2 regions of the Kocuria sp. UBA5001 genome follow, and region 2 is predicted to be linked to the other one. Evidence: predicted binding sites of a transcription regulator. Region 2 holds the regulator's gene; the other holds the start of a gene.
What was found. The regulator LexA, encoded in region 2, represses DNA repair genes until DNA is damaged. The targets are predictions, from matches to a motif close to TCGAACANNTGTTCGA.
Positions count from the first base shown of each region.

Region 1: a site for LexA is predicted at 3,576-3,591, ahead of ruvA (Holliday junction branch migration protein RuvA). Genes of this name have one in related genera too.

Region 1 is NZ_DGYR01000012.1:54,925-62,393, reverse strand. Features, by position in the region: gene secD (protein translocase subunit SecD) at 1-886, opposite strand, end outside; gene B3G12_RS07425 (preprotein translocase subunit YajC) at 989-1,579, opposite strand; gene ruvB (Holliday junction branch migration DNA helicase RuvB) at 1,721-2,821, opposite strand; gene ruvA (Holliday junction branch migration protein RuvA) at 2,824-3,465, opposite strand; gene ruvC (crossover junction endodeoxyribonuclease RuvC) at 3,685-4,368, opposite strand; gene B3G12_RS07405 (YebC/PmpR family DNA-binding transcriptional regulator) at 4,373-5,134, opposite strand; gene B3G12_RS07400 (type 1 glutamine amidotransferase) at 5,268-5,999, opposite strand; gene B3G12_RS07395 (Mur ligase family protein) at 6,009-7,322, opposite strand; gene B3G12_RS07390 (HIT family protein) at 7,374-7,469, opposite strand, start outside.
Region 2 is NZ_DGYR01000001.1:13,484-20,952, reverse strand. Features, by position in the region: gene hflX (GTPase HflX) at 1-1,293, shown strand, start outside; gene B3G12_RS00100 (ATP-dependent DNA helicase) at 1,290-3,353, shown strand; gene lexA (transcriptional repressor LexA) at 3,575-4,339, opposite strand; gene B3G12_RS00090 (LysM peptidoglycan-binding domain-containing protein) at 4,632-5,132, shown strand; gene B3G12_RS00085 (histidinol-phosphate transaminase) at 5,260-6,363, shown strand; gene hisB (imidazoleglycerol-phosphate dehydratase HisB) at 6,571-7,188, shown strand; gene hisH (imidazole glycerol phosphate synthase subunit HisH) at 7,185-7,469, shown strand, end outside.

The DNA.
Region 1 (7,469 bases), on a different contig from region 2:
GCTCGTCGAACTGCAGGTTCACGGCGAAACCACCCGTGGCGTGGCCCTGCGAGTTCGTGGCCTGGGCGTAGGACGCGTCCGAGATCTCGGTGCCGGGGATCTCCACCGGCCCAAGGATGAACTTGGTGCCGTTCTCGGAGCCGCCCTGCGAGTCGCACGCCACCACGGCCTTGTCCTGCGGCTGCGCGGCACGCTCTTCCTGCGACTGACCCTTGGTGCAGTCCAGGGCCTCGTACTGGGCGTAAAGCTCGCGGGTCACCCAGTTGGGGTCCGAGGAGTTGGTGGGCTTCGCGTCCGGCTCCGGGATGGACTTCGGATCCGTGCGCTTGTCCGCCGGTGTGGGCGCACCGTCGCCGGTGACGATCACGGGGCGGAACGCCATCTGCGCCGAGGTCTGGATGAGGTCGCGGGTCTCGCTCGAGGGCACGCCGGGCATCGACACGACGATGTTGCGCCCGGACTGGGTCGTGATCTCCGCCTCCGAGACACCCGCGCCGTCCACGCGCTGGCGGATGATCTCCACGGCCTGGTCAAGCTGCTCCTGGGAGATCTCCTTGCCGGCGTCATCACCCTGGAGGGTGGGCGAGAGCACCATCTGCGTACCGCCCTCGAGGTCCAGGGCCAGCTTCGGACCCCACCCCGTGCGGTCCGTGCTGACCCCGTAGACCAGCACCCCCGCCAGGATCGCGACCACGGCCACGAGGGCGAGCAGGGCCTTGCGGGCCGACGCCGCAGCAGCAGCAGCCCCCGAGCGCGGCCGCGGCGTAGCGCCCCCGCCCTTCGCGCCGCTCGCGCGCAAGCCGGTCTCCTCCGATGTCCTGTGCCGACGCCAGCGGGAGCCCCTGGGCTCCCCGGGGGTCCCCGACGCCTTCTTCTGTGCTGCCATAGCCGTCCTTCAACGAGCCCGTCACCGGCACCGCACGGGCCGGTCGACGCATGAGAAACGGGCCGATGTCATCGGCCCGTGTCCCAGCGGGGGGGGGGTGGATCAGTTGGTGGTGGTACCGCGGTCCTCGCCGTTGCGGGCGTCGCGCCAGGTCCGGTGATCCTGCTCCGGTGCGACGTCGCCAGCTGCGGTGTTCCCGGCGGCGGTTGCACCTCCGGGGGTGGTTCCGGTCGTGTCCGACTCACTGCGCGCGGCGCCGGTCACGACGTTGCCGTTCTCAGCGGCTGTGTTCCCGGACGCGTCGTGCACGGTGCCCGCGGTCGTCGTACCAGTGGCCGCAGGGCCGTCGACGACGGCGCCCCCATCCGCCCCGGAGTCCGCGGGAGTCTCGTCCACCACGGTGGTCACGGTCTGGGAGTGCACGGTGACGAGCTGGCCCGGGGAGATCTCCAGGACGGCCTTGTTCTGCTCGCGGTCCATGTCGCGCAGCGTTCCGTAGAGGCCGAAGCTGGTCATCACGCGCGTGCCGGGTTCCATGGTCGCCTGCTTGGCCCTCATCTGGGCCTGGGCCTTCTTCTGGCGGCGCATGGGCAGCCAGAGCAGCAGCACCATCACCACGAGCATCACGGGCAGGAACCACACGGTCCCACCTCCGCCGGCAGCAGCTTCCTGGGTTTCTGCGAGGAGCGTCACAAATGATCCGTTCTGTCGTCGTGCGAGGGGTCGCGCGTGGCAGGTGCCCGCTGACCCGCGGGAATGATTCGAGCACGCGCTCGGGTTCGCATGAAGTTTAGTGGATGGATCTGGTGACCCGCTGGACGGTGACAGGACCGGCTAGGAGGAGGCGTCCTGCTCCTGCTCCGCGTTCGAGGCCAGCGCCGTGCGCAGGGCCGGGTCCTTGAACGCCGCGTGGTTCGGGACCTCCAGACCCAGGTGTTCCCACGCGGCCGCCATGGCGATGCGCCCGCGCGGCGTGCGCCCCAGCAGTCCCTCCCGCACGAGGAACGGCTCGGCCACGGTCTCCACGGTCTCGGTCTCCTCACCCACCGCGATCGCCAGGGTGGACAGCCCCACGGGGCCACCGTTGAACTTTCCCACGAGCGCCGAGAGCACGTTGCGGTCGAGCCGGTCGAGGCCACGGACGTCCACCTCGTACATGTCCAGTGCGGCGCCGGCGGCGCGCGCGTCGATCCGGTCCACGCCGTGCACGAGTGCCCAGTCCCGCACGCGGCGCAGCAGCCGGTTCGCGATGCGGGGGGTTCCCCGGGAGCGGGAAGCCACCTCGCTGAACGCCTCCGTGGTCATGGTGAGGTCCAAGAGGGCGGCCGAGCGGCGCAGCACGAGTTCCAGCTCCGGGACGGAGTAGAACTCCAGGTGCCCTGTGAAGCCGAAGCGGTCCCGCAGAGGGCCAGGCAGCAGACCGGCACGCGTGGTCGCGCCCACGAGCGTGAACGGTGGGAGGTCCAGCGGGATAGACGTGGCACCGGCCCCCTTGCCCACAACGATGTCCACGCGGAAGTCCTCCATGGCCATGTAGAGCATCTCCTCGGCCGGGCGGGACATGCGGTGGATCTCGTCCAGGAAGAGCACCTCCCCGTGGGTCAGGGAGGACAGGATCGCGGCGAGGTCCCCGGCGTGCTGGATGGCGGGGCCGGAGGAGATCCGCAGGGGGACGTCCAGGTCCTGGGCAATGATCATGGCGAGCGTGGTCTTGCCGAGCCCCGGGGGTCCCGAGAGCAGCACATGGTCCGCCGTGCGACCGCGCAGCTTGGACGCCTCCAGCACGAGCGAGAGCTGGGCACGCACGCGCTGCTGGCCCACGAAGTCCTCGAGCGTGCCCGGGCGCAGGGACGCCTCGAGCTGCTGGTCGTCGTAATCGCCCTCCGCACCAACGAGCCGCTGCTGCCCGGTGGACGCGCCGTCCTCGATGGCCATGCTCAACGCCCCCCGGTGCGGGCGTGAGAGGTGCCCTTGGAGGTGCCGAGCCAGGACAGGACGGCGCGCAGGATCTCCGCCACGTTGCCCGAGTCGGCGAGCTCGGGCTGGGTCTGCAGGGCGTCGTCGATGCCCCGGGCGGCGTCCTTCTCGCTCCACCCCAGACCGGTCAGGGCATCAATGACCTGCTCACGCCAGACCTGCATCTGCGGCTGGGCGCCCTGCACGCTTGCGGGCTCGGGGAGTACAAGCTTGTCGGCCAGTTCGAGCACGATCCGGCGCGCGGACTTGGGACCGATGCCCGGCACGGCGGTGAATGCCTTGTCGTCACCCGCGGCGATCGCGCGCCTGGCGTCGTCCGGGCCGAGCACGGAGACCGCCGCCAGGGCCGTGCGCGGGCCCACCCCGGAGACCCCGAGCATCACGGTGAACACTTCCTTCTCGTCCGCGCGGGAGAAGCCGAAGAGCAGGGGGGACTCGTCCTTCCGCGCGATGTACGCGGTGTGCAGACGCGTGGTGGAACCCACCCGCAGTCCCGCGAGGGTGTGGGTGCTCGCGTGGACCTCGACCCCGAAGCCGGCGACCTCCACGACCGCGAGCGTGGTCCCCACGAACTGCACCTCACCGGTGACCGAAGCAATCACGGTCCGCTCCCCTCTCCCGGCTCCGCGCGGGTCGTCTCAGTGGCGGCGGCCCCGCCGCCGGGGCGCCCGTCCGTGCGCAACCGTCCCACCGAGGGGGCAGCCGCACACGTTCGAACAGATGTGCGAATACTGCTGGCCACTGTACCAAGGCCCGGGGACATGATGAGCGACACCCGGATGCCCCAGCGCGCCGTCGCGATCCTGTCGCAACGGGGCGGGTCAGCGGAAGCGAGACCCGCCGGAGTGCCCGGAGGACCGGGGCTTTCCCGCACCCGGCGCGCGGGACGCCGTCTCGGCCCGCCGCCACGCCTGCTGCGCGGGGGTCAGCGTGCCGGCAGTGCCTGCGCGGGAGGGTCTGGACCCCGAGTGGGTGGAGGTCCGCTCGGCCGCATTGACCCCGGAGACGCCGCCACGCCAGCCGTGGCACACCGCCAGAGCAAGGGCGTCCGCGGCGTCCGCGGGACGCGGCGGGGCATCCAGGCGCAGGATCCGCACGACCATGCGGTTGACCGACTCCTTGTCCGCGGACCCGTCACCGGTGACCGCGGCCTTGACCTCGGACGGTGTGTGCCAGGCCACGGGGATTCCGCGTCTGGCAGCCGCTGCGATGACGACGCCGGTGGCCTGCGCGGTGCCCACCACGGTGGGGGCGTTGTTCTGCGCGAACACGCGCTCCACGGCCACCACGTCCGGCCGGAAGCGCTCGATCAGCTCCTCGGCGGTCTCCATGATGGTCAGCACGCGCCGCTCCAGCGCCTCGTCCGCCTTCGTGCCGCTGACCTGGACGTGCACGAACGTGCCCGTGCGCTGGGCGGACATGTCCACCACGGCGAACCCGCAGCGTGTGAGGCCAGGGTCCACGGCGAGCACCCGACGCCCCCCGCGGTCCTGGGTGCGCGGCACGGTCCTACTCGTCGTCCTCGAGCTCGGCCATGACTTCGGCCGGGATGTTCGCGTTCGAGTAGACGTTCTGCACATCGTCGAGCTCCTCGACGGCGTCCACGAGCTTGAGGAACTTCCGCGCGCCGTCCGCGTCCAGGTCCACCTTCATGGTCGCCCGGAACTGGGGGTCGTCGTTGTTGTACTCGAGCCCGGCCTCGTCCAGCGATGTACGGATCGCGGGCAGGTCCGTGGCCTCGCTGACCACCTCGAAGACGTCCGACTCGTCCAGCACCTCGTCGGCGCCGGCATCCAGGACGGCCATCAGGACGTCGTCCTCCGTCAGCCCGTCCGTCTTCGCGACCTCGACCACGCCCTTGCGCTCGAAGAGGTACGCCACGGAGCCGGAGTCCGCCATGGAACCGCCGTGGCGGGTCACCGCCACGCGCACCTCGGACGCCGCACGGTTCTTGTTGTCCGTGAGGCACTCGATGTACAGCGCGGTGCCCTGAGGGCCTCGGGCCTCGTAGAGGATCTCGGTGTAGTCGATCGTCTCACCCGTCAGCCCGGCACCACGCTTGACGGCGCGGTCGATGTTGTCGTTGGGCACCGAGTTCTTCTTGGCCTTGGAGACGGCGAGCTCGAGCGCCGGGTTGCCGGAGGTGTCGGCGCCGCCCATGCGTGCCGCGACCTCGATCCCCTTGATGTACTTCGCGAACGCCTTCGCACGCTTGGCGTCGATCGCCGCCTTCTTGTGCTTGGTCGTGGCCCACTTGGAGTGACCTGACATGGATGACCTCCTAGAAACAGTGCGTCCGGCCGTGCTCGGGCCGGACGCGGTGGTGGATTGACTGCCATGATACCGAGCGTGCCCCGTGCGCTGTCACACCAGCGCCTGCGGACAGCCCCCCCGGGCGGCGTCGTCAGCGGGGCCGAGAGCTCGCGACCTCGCGGGCCCGCTCCGCGAGCGTGTCGTCGAAGGTCTTCTCCGGCAGGGCCTCACCCCGCACCTCGAGCGCGGCTGAGAGCAGGAAGTCCGCGACGGCCGGGTTCTTCGGCAGCATGGACCCGTGCAGGTAGCTGCCCAGCACGTTGGCCGTACGGGCGCCCTCTGTGCCGTCCTGGCCGTCGTTTCCCGCCCCGGAGACGACCGCGGCGAGCGGTTGCTGGCCCGCGCCCAGGTGGGTCAGTCCGGAGTGGTTCTCGTAGCCGACGATGGTGCCCAGTTCCTGTGACTCGGTCACGATGTTGCCGATCAGGCGCTCGGGGCCCGCGACCGTCTCCAGGTCGAAAATCCCGATGCCCTGCAGGGTCTCTCCCCCGCCGGTGCGGAAGCTCTTCCCCAGGAGCTGGTACAGCCCGCAGATGGCGAGCATCGGCACACCGCGCTCCGCAGCGTCGTGCAGGTGCCCCGAGACGGCCGCGAGGTCCTCCGCCACGCGGAACTGTCCCGAGTCCTGCCCGCCGCCGCCCACGAAGAGGTCCGCCTGCTCCGGCCAGGGGTCACCGGGGTTGTGGTCGTGAACCTCCACTGCGAGCCCGTAGCGTTCGGCTCGGCGCTTGAGCGTGAGGGTGTTCCCCCAGTCACCGTAGATGTTCATGTCCCGGGGGTAGAGCTGCACGATGCGCAGCGGTTCTGTGCTGGTCTCTGGCACGGAGTCCTCCTAGATCGCGGCCACGTGAGTCATGCCGCCCAGGATCTTGCGCAGGGACAGCATGGCCGTGTAGGTGCAGAAGATGCGCATGGGACGGTCCCCCGACCCCGCGATGAAGTCCCGCAGGGCGGTCTCCAGGTCCGGCTCCACGGTGCCCACGGGCACGAGGTCGTAGTCCAGGCGCAGGGCCATGTCCCACGCGCGCACACCGGAGACCACGTCCACGCCGCCCTCGCGCAGCCGGTCGAAGTCCACGTCCCACAGCCAGGAGACGTCGCGGCCGTCCGCGTACTGGTCGTTGATCGCGATCATCGTCGCGTAGTCCTCGGCCGAGGCGGAGGCGAGGGAGAGCCGGAAGCCGGCGGGGTTCTTCACGAGCAGCAGCTGCAGGGGCTTGTCCTGGACCGTGATGGTCTCCCCGCGCCCGAACGCCGGGGTGACCTTGCCGAGCTCCGCCACCAGGGAAGCCGTGTCCGCGCGCTCGCCCAGCACCTGCAGGGCGAGTGCCAGCGCACCCGCCGCGTTGTACTGGTTGTAGACGCCGTAGAGGTCCACCGTGGCCTCGTAGGCCTTGCCGGCGACGTCGAGCTCAACGCTTCGAGCGTTGACGGCCTCGAGCACCACGTCCGCCCGCGGGCGCTCCGCCGAGGGAACGGCGCTGTCCTCGGCGCCCGGGTCCACCTGGCGCAGGCCGTCGCGCATGTCGTCGTCCGAGGGGAACATGGGACGCAGCGCGTCAGAGAGCCCGAACCAGCTCACCCCGGTGCCCTCCGGGAGGTCCTCGGCGAGCGAGGCGATCCGAGGGTCCTCCCGGTTCAGCACCACGGTCTCCGTGGTCGCGTGCGCCACCTGCCGCAGCATGCGCCGCGTGGTGTCGATCTCCCCGAAACGGTCCAGCTGGTCCCGCATGATGTTGAGCAGCAGGCTGGTCCGCGGACGGACCTGCTTCACGAAGTGCACCGCGTGGGCCTCGTCCAGCTCCAGGACGGCCACGTCCGCGTCCAGGCGGCCGAACGCGTCCATCTCGGCGAGCAGGGAGGCGGCCACGCCGCGCACGAAGTTGGAGCCGGTGCGGTTGGTGAACACCCGCAGCCCCTGCGAACGCAGCAGCTGCACGGCCATCTTGGTGGTGGTCGTCTTGCCGTTGGTGCCGCTGACCACCACCACTCCCAGGGGCAGCTTGGCGAGCTCCTCCGACACGAAGCGGGGGTGCAGCTTCTCCATGAACAGGCCGGGGAAGGCGGATCCGCCGCCGCGCAGGCTCGTGGCCCAGCGGACGCCCTGGCCGAGGGCACGTACAAGTGGTCTGGACATGGGCTCCATCCTAGTGAGCGGGCACGCTCGCCCGCGGTGCGGACCCGGGGGCCCGGTGGGTCAGTCCTCGGGCCAGGCGGCCGCGATGTCCTCGCGGGTGGATCCGAGGGTCTGGATCAGGGGTTTGGTGTGGGCGATCACCGGCATGAAGTTGGC
Region 2 (7,469 bases):
CTGCGCCTGGAGCGCGTGGTTCTTGCCGGCGTTTTCTCGAGCGGCACCCTGGCGGACGCCGAGAACTCCCTGCGGGAACTCGCCGCCCTGGCGGAGACCGCCGGCTCCGAGGTCATGGACGGCCTGCTGCAGCGCCGCGTGAACCCTGACCCCGGCACGTACCTCGGCTCGGGCAAGGCACTCGAGCTCAAGGATGTCGTGGCCGCCACGGGAGCGGATACCGTGGTCGTGGACGCTGAGCTCGCCCCGTCCCAGCGCCGTGCTCTGGAGGACGTGGTCAAGGTCAAGGTCATCGACCGCACCGGACTCATCCTGGACATCTTCGCGCAGCACGCGAAGTCCAAGGAGGGCAAGGCGCAGGTCGAGCTCGCGCAGCTCGAGTACATGCTTCCCCGCCTGCGCGGCTGGGGCGACTCTCTCTCGCGCCAGGCCGGTGGCCGTGCCGCGTCCGGCGAGGGCATCGGCAGCCGCGGCCCCGGTGAGACCAAGATCGAGCTGGACCGCCGTCGCATCCGTCAGCGCATGGCCAAGTTGCGCCGCGAGATCGCGGGAATGAAGCCGGCCCGCGAGACCAAGCGGTTGAACCGTAAGCGCAATTCCGTTCCTTCCGTGGCCATCGCCGGCTACACCAACGCGGGGAAGTCCTCCCTCCTGAACCGGCTCACGGACGCCGGGGTACTCGTGGAGAACGCGCTGTTCGCCACGCTGGACCCCACCGTGCGCAAGGCCGAGACCCCTGACGGTATCGGCTACACCCTCGCGGACACGGTGGGCTTCGTGCGCTCGCTGCCCACGCAGCTGGTCGAGGCGTTCCGCTCCACGCTGGAGGAGGTAGCGGATGCGGACGTGATCGTGCACGTGGTGGACGCCTCTCACCCGGACCCCGAGGGCCAGCTCAAGGCAGTGCGTGACGTTCTCACGGACGTGGGGGCGAACAGCATCCCCGAGATCGTGGCGCTGAACAAGGCGGACGTCGCGGATCCCGTGGTCCTCGCGCGTCTGCGCAACCACGAGAACCCCTCGGTGGCCGTCTCCGCTCGCACGGGAGAGGGGGTCGAGGAGCTGCAGCGCCTGATCGCGGCCGCCATCCCGCGCCCGGACCACGAGCTGGAGCTGATGGTGCCCTACGTTCACGGGGAGGTCGTCTCACGGCTGCACGCCCAGGACGCCGAGATCCTGCGCACCGAGCACACGGAGGACGGCACCCGGCTGCACGTGCGGGTGCGCGAGGACCTCGTGGCGGACCTCGAGCCCTACCTGGTCCCGGGCGCGGAGGATCCCGCCGGCGCATGACCTCCGTGTTCATCGACGAGACCGGGGCGGACATCTCGGACGTCCGCCCGGAGTCCCTGCCCGGGGGTGCGGACGCCCTCGAGTTGCTGGACGCCGCCGTCGCCGCCCTGGGAGGCCAGCGGCGGGAAGGGCAGCGCTTCATGGCCGCGAAGGTCGCCGAGGCGCTGGAGACCCGCAGGCACCTGCTGGTGCAGGCCGGCACGGGCACGGGCAAGTCCCTCGCGTACCTCGTGCCGGCGTTGCGCCACGCCCGGAACGCGGACAAGCCCGTAGTCGTTGCCACCGCCACGCTCGCCCTCCAGTCCCAGATCACCGGCCGCGACGTCCCCCGTCTGCTGGACGCCCTCGAGCACGAGCTCGACGAACGCCCGACCGTGGCCCTGCTCAAGGGTCGTTCCAACTACGCGTGCTTGCACAAGGTGGAGGGCGGCTACCCGGAGGATGACGACGCCGCGCTGTTCTCCGTGCCCGGCACGGCCACCGGCGGTGCCGGCTCCGGGGCGGAGCGTCCCCTTGGTGGGCTCGCCCAGCAGGTGGTGCGGCTGCGGGAGTGGGTCGGGTCCACCGAGACCGGTGACCGGGACGATGTCCAGCCCGGTGTCTCGGACGCCGCGTGGCGCCAGGTCTCGGTCACCGCGAAGGAGTGCCTGGGGCGCAAGTGCCCCCTGGTGGAGGAGTGCTTTGCCGAGCGGGCGCGGGCCCAGGCGGGAGAGGCGGACGTGGTGATCACCAACCACGCGCTGCTCGCGATCAACGCCTTCGAGGGACTCGCGGTGCTGCCCGAGCACGACGTCGTGATCGTGGACGAGGCGCACGAGCTGCGCGACCGTGTCACGGGAGCCGTGACGGCGTCGTTGTCCGCGGCGGCCGTGCGCGCGGCGGGAACCGGTGTGCGCAAGCACACGGCCGCCTCCGGCGAAGCGCTTGAGCGCGCCGCCGAGGCCTTCGACCGTGCCTTCGAGGACGAGCAGTCCGGGCTGCTGCCCCGCGGTTTCACCGAGGAGCAGGTCTACGCGGTGCGGGGAGTCCAGGACGCCGCCCGCACGGGGCTGAGCGAGACCAAGGGGGAGAGCAAGGGAGAGGACGCCGGGCGGCACGCCGCGCGATCGCGGCTCTCCGAGCTGCTCGACACCGCCGAGCGGATGCTGGGCGCGGACACCACCAGGGACGTCCTGTGGATCTCCAGGGTGGGCAGGTGGAGTCCCGGAGCCGGCTACGAAGGGGCCAGCCCGGGGGAGCCCGCCACCCTCAACATTGCACCCCTCAGCGTGGCCGGGCCCCTGCGGGAGGGGCTGTTCGACGGTCGCACAGTGGTCCTGACTTCCGCCACGCTGGCCGTGGGCTCCTCCTTCGCCTCCGTCGCCGGATCTCTCGGGCTGCAGGGCCCCGGGGCACCGAAGTGGCGCGGCGTGGACGTCGGCAGCCCCTTCGACTACCGCAGCCAGGGCATCCTCTACGTGGCGAAGCACCTGGCGAAACCGGGGCGCGGAGTATCGGACGAGCAGCTCGACGAGCTGCTGGAACTCCTCGAGGCGTCCGGCGGAGGGGCGCTCGGACTCTTCTCCTCCCGCCGCGCCGCTGAGGACGCTGCCGAGGCGCTGCGAGAACGCACGGGGCTGCCCATCCTGTGCCAGGGGGACGCCTCCCTGCCCTCGCTCGTCAAGGAGTTCACGGACGACCCCGCGGCAAGTCTCTTCGGCACCATGAGCTTGTGGCAGGGGGTCGACGTTCCCGGGCACTCCTGTCGGCTCGTGGTGATCGACCGGATCCCGTTTCCCCGCCCCGATGATCCGCTGGGCACCGCGCGCACGCGTGCCACGGAGCGGGCGGGAGGTAACGGGTTCATGACGGTCTCCGCGTCCCACGCCGCGGTGCGGCTCGCCCAGGGTGCCGGTCGGCTGATCCGCTCGAGCGGGGACCGCGGCGTCGTCGCCGTGCTGGACTCCCGCCTGGCCACGGCCCGGTACGGATCCTTCCTGACCCGTTCGCTGCCTCCCCTGTGGCGCACGACGGACCGGCAGACGGTGCTCGGCGCGCTGAAGCGCCTCGATGCCTCCTGACGGAGCCCCCGGGCTGGACCTGGCTGTGTGGCGGGTCGAGGCGGGTACCGGCAACGCCGACGCTGCCTCGCCCTGACGGAACCACTGGAGGGCACGCGGGTGCCACCGCGGTCTGGGTGACGACGACGCAGGGTGGCTGCGCGCCGATGCTGCTGCGATCCCACGTGTGGGTAGGTGCCCCCGTGGCGGTGACGCGGTGGGGTGGCTGGTCCCGGGCCGGACTACAGGGCGCGGAAGACGGAGACGACCTTGCCCATCACTGTGGCGTGGTCGCCGAGGATCGGCTCGTAGCGCGTGTTCTGCGGCAGCAGCCAGGTGTGCCCGTCGCGCTGGCGGAATGTCTTGACAGTGGCCTCGTCGTCGAGCAGGGCAGCCACGACGTCGCCGTTCTCCGCCGAGTTCTGCTGGCGGACGACCACCCAGTCGCCGTCGCAGATGGCGGCGTCGATCATGGAGTCGCCGGAGACCTTCAGCATGAACAGCTGGCCGTGACCCACGAACTGACGCGGGAGGGAGAAGACGTCCTCGACCGACTGCTCGGCCGTGATGGGCCCACCGGCGGCGATGCGTCCCACGAGGGGTACGGAGACCATGGCGGAGGACTCGTCCGCGGAGGGGAGGTCTCCGATCGTGTGGACGGACGGGGACGGAAGACGGCCGGCCATCTCCCCGCGGGCCTCGGGAGCATCCTGCTCGGCCCCCAGGTGGCGGTTCAGCTCCTCGGCGCTGAGCGGACGGAGCACCTCCATGGCGCGCGGGCGGCGCGGATCGCGGCGGAGGTACCCCCACTTCTCGAGCTGGCCGAGCTGGTGCGTGACGCTGGAGAGGGAGGCCAGACCCACGATGTCCCCGATCTCCCTCATGGACGGCGGGTAGCCCCGTGAGGCGATGGAGCGCTGGACGGCGGCCAGGATCCTGGCCTGCCGCGGGGTGAGCGAACGCGCGCGGGTCTCTGCCGCGCGGCGATCCGGGGAAGAAGTGCTCACGTGCGGGTCCTTTCGCCGTGTCACGCGGTGCGGTGGTGTCCCAGGGGGACGGCGCGGCGCTGGGGCGCTTATGCGTGTCGGAGATGTGGGGTCGACTGACTGCTGTGTGACCTCGAGCTTAACCCGCGAAAGGCCGGCGATTCAAATATGTGTTCGAAAACAGCCTCGACAGTGTTCGTACATCCGTGCTAGAACTGAAACCTGTCATTCGAAGGTGTGTTCTACGAACGCAGTACAGGATTCGAACACCGCCGCCGGGAGGTGGCGCCGCCCCGATCACCAGGAGGTTGTCGTGACCGCACTCATCATGCCGAGGTCCCTACGTCGCGGTGCCGCCGCACCCGTGTCCCGCCTCTCCCGCGCCGCCCGTCGCGCGGCCACGGTCGCCGCTCCGGCGGCCACCCGCGGGGCGAGCACCGTGCGCGCAGCCGGAGCGAGTGCCCGCGGGCGCCGCCCGGAGGGGGCGAGCGGGAGTGCCGGGTCCGGCGTTCACCTCACCCGCCGAGGGCGCTTCCTGCTGATGGGGCTCCCGTTCGTCACCGGTGCCGCGGCGCTTCTCGTGGTGGCTGCGGTGTTCCTCCTCCCGGCCACCGTCAAGGCCTCCACTGACAGCGTGGCGGAACCCGTCACCCGCAGCGTCACCGTGCAGGCGAACCAGACGCTGTGGGAGATCGCTGCCTCCTCGGAGCCCCAGCGCGACACCCGCGAGGTCATGAGTGACATCGCGGAGCTCAACGGGCTCTCCTCGCCCTCGCTCATGGCCGGACAGGTCCTCGAGGTGCCGGCCCGCTGATGCCCTCCGGGGCCCGGGGACCCGGATCGGAGCAGTTGCCGCCGGTTTGCCCCGGTGGCCGGCAACTCGTAACCGCATGGAGAACGTCCTCGAAGAACTTCCCCGGAGAAGTTCATAGACTGGGGCGGTGAACAATCCCGCCGCACCCCTCGACTCCCTTCCGCTGCGCGACGACCTGCGCGGAATGTCCCCGTACGGGGCTCCCCAGCTGCAGGTCGCGGTCGCGCTGAACACGAACGAGAACACGCATCCCGTGCCGGACGACGTCGTGGAGGCCATCACGAGGCGCGTGCACGAGACGGCCGTGTCCCTGAACCGGTATCCGGACCGCGACTTCACGGACCTGCGCCGCGCACTCGCAAACTACCTGGGCCACGGTCTCACCGAGGACAACCTCTGGGCGGCCAACGGCTCGAACGAGATCCTGCAGCAGATCCTCCAGGCGTTCGGGGGCCAGGGCCGCTCCGTGTTGAGCTTCGTCCCCACGTACTCCATGTACCCCCTGCTGGCCCTCGGTACCGGCACGGAGTTCACCGCGGGGAGTCGCGCCGAGGACTTCTCGCTCTCTGCAGAGTCGGCCGCGCAGCAGGTGCGGACCCACGCACCGGACGTCGTCTTCCTGTGCTCGCCGAACAACCCCACGGGTACCGCCCTGGGCCTGGACGTGGTCCGTGCCGTGTACGAGGCGGGGGAGGACGCCAACACCGTGGTGGTCGTGGACGAGGCGTACGCAGAGTTCGCGCGCTTCGGCACGCCGTCCGCTCTGACCCTGCTGGAGGGCCGGCCCCGACTGATCGTGACCCGCACCATGAGCAAGGCCTTTGCGCTGGCCGGCGCCAGGCTCGGGTACTTCGCAGCGGCCCGCGAGGTCGCTGATGCCATGCGGCTCGTGCGCCTGCCCTACCACCTCTCGAGCGTCACCCAGGCGACGGCACTGGCGGCGCTGGCTCACCACGAGACGCTCCTGGCCACGGTGGAGGACGTCAAGATGCAGCGGGACCGGATCGTGGACGAGCTCAAGCGCATGGGCCTGACCCCGGCGGAGTCGGACTCCAACTTCGTCTTTTTCGCGTGCCACGGGGACGCCCACGACATGTGGCAGGCGCTCTTGGACCGGGGCGTCCTGGTGCGCGACGTCGGCATTCCCGGCCACCTGCGCGTCACGGCCGGCACGGAGGCAGAGACTACCGCGTTCCTCGAGGCCGTGGAGGACCACCTGTCCGTCCACTGACGAGGCGCCCGGGCCGGGCGGCACGAGGCCAGCAGTCACCTGGGGCTGACCTGGCGCGACTGGCCCGGTGCTGGACGAGGGGACGGTGTCCATCCGGCCCACGACGCAGTACCGTCGGCGCGGTTCAGCCGGTCGGGGGGCCCGCCTAGAATGGAACGGTCCCGTGAAGGGTCGCGGGACACGAACACCAAGGAGTCAACGCAGCACATGAGCGCAGCCGAGAAGCAGCGAACCGCCAGCGTGGAGCGCGTGACGAGTGAGTCCACGGTGCGCGTGAGCGTCAACCTGGACGGCACGGGGACGTCGCGGATCGAGACGACCGTCCCGTTCTACGACCACATGCTCACCGCCCTGTCCAAGCACTCCCTGATCGACCTGGACGTCCAGGCGCACGGTGACACGGACATCGACGTCCACCACACGGTGGAGGACACGGCGATCGTGCTCGGAGAGGCGCTGCGCGAGGCTCTCGGGAACAAGCGCGGGATCCGCCGTTACGGGCAGGCCACCGTGCCGCTGGACGAGGCCCTGGCCTCCGCGGTGGTGGACGTCTCCGGGCGTCCATACACGGTGCACCTCGGGGAGCCGGAGGGGCAGCAGTACCACCTGATCGGCGGGCACTTCACCGGGTCCATGACCCGTCACGTCTTCGAGTCGCTGGCCCACCACGCACAGCTGTGCCTGCACGTGGAGCTCCTCCGCGGCCGGGACCCGCACCACATCGTCGAGGCCCAGTTCAAGGCCCTGGCGCGGGCGCTGCGCGAGGCTGTGGAGCTGGATCCGCGCATGGCAGGCTCCATCCCATCCACGAAGGGGTCACTGTGAGCGGGGTGGACACCGGGGTGCGTGACGCCCCCGACGTCGTCGTGCTGGACTACGGGGCGGGCAACGTCCGCTCCGCGGTCCGGGCGCTCGAGGCGGCCGGGGCGCGCGTGAAGCTCAGCGCGGACCCGCGCGACGTCGCGGACGCGGACGGTCTGCTCGTCCCGGGCGTGGGTGCCTTCGAGGCGGTCATGTCCGGGCTGCGCGCCGTGGACGCGCCGCGTCTGATCGACCGCCGTCTCAGCGGGGGCCGCCCGGTCCTGGGCATCTGCGTGGGGCTGCAG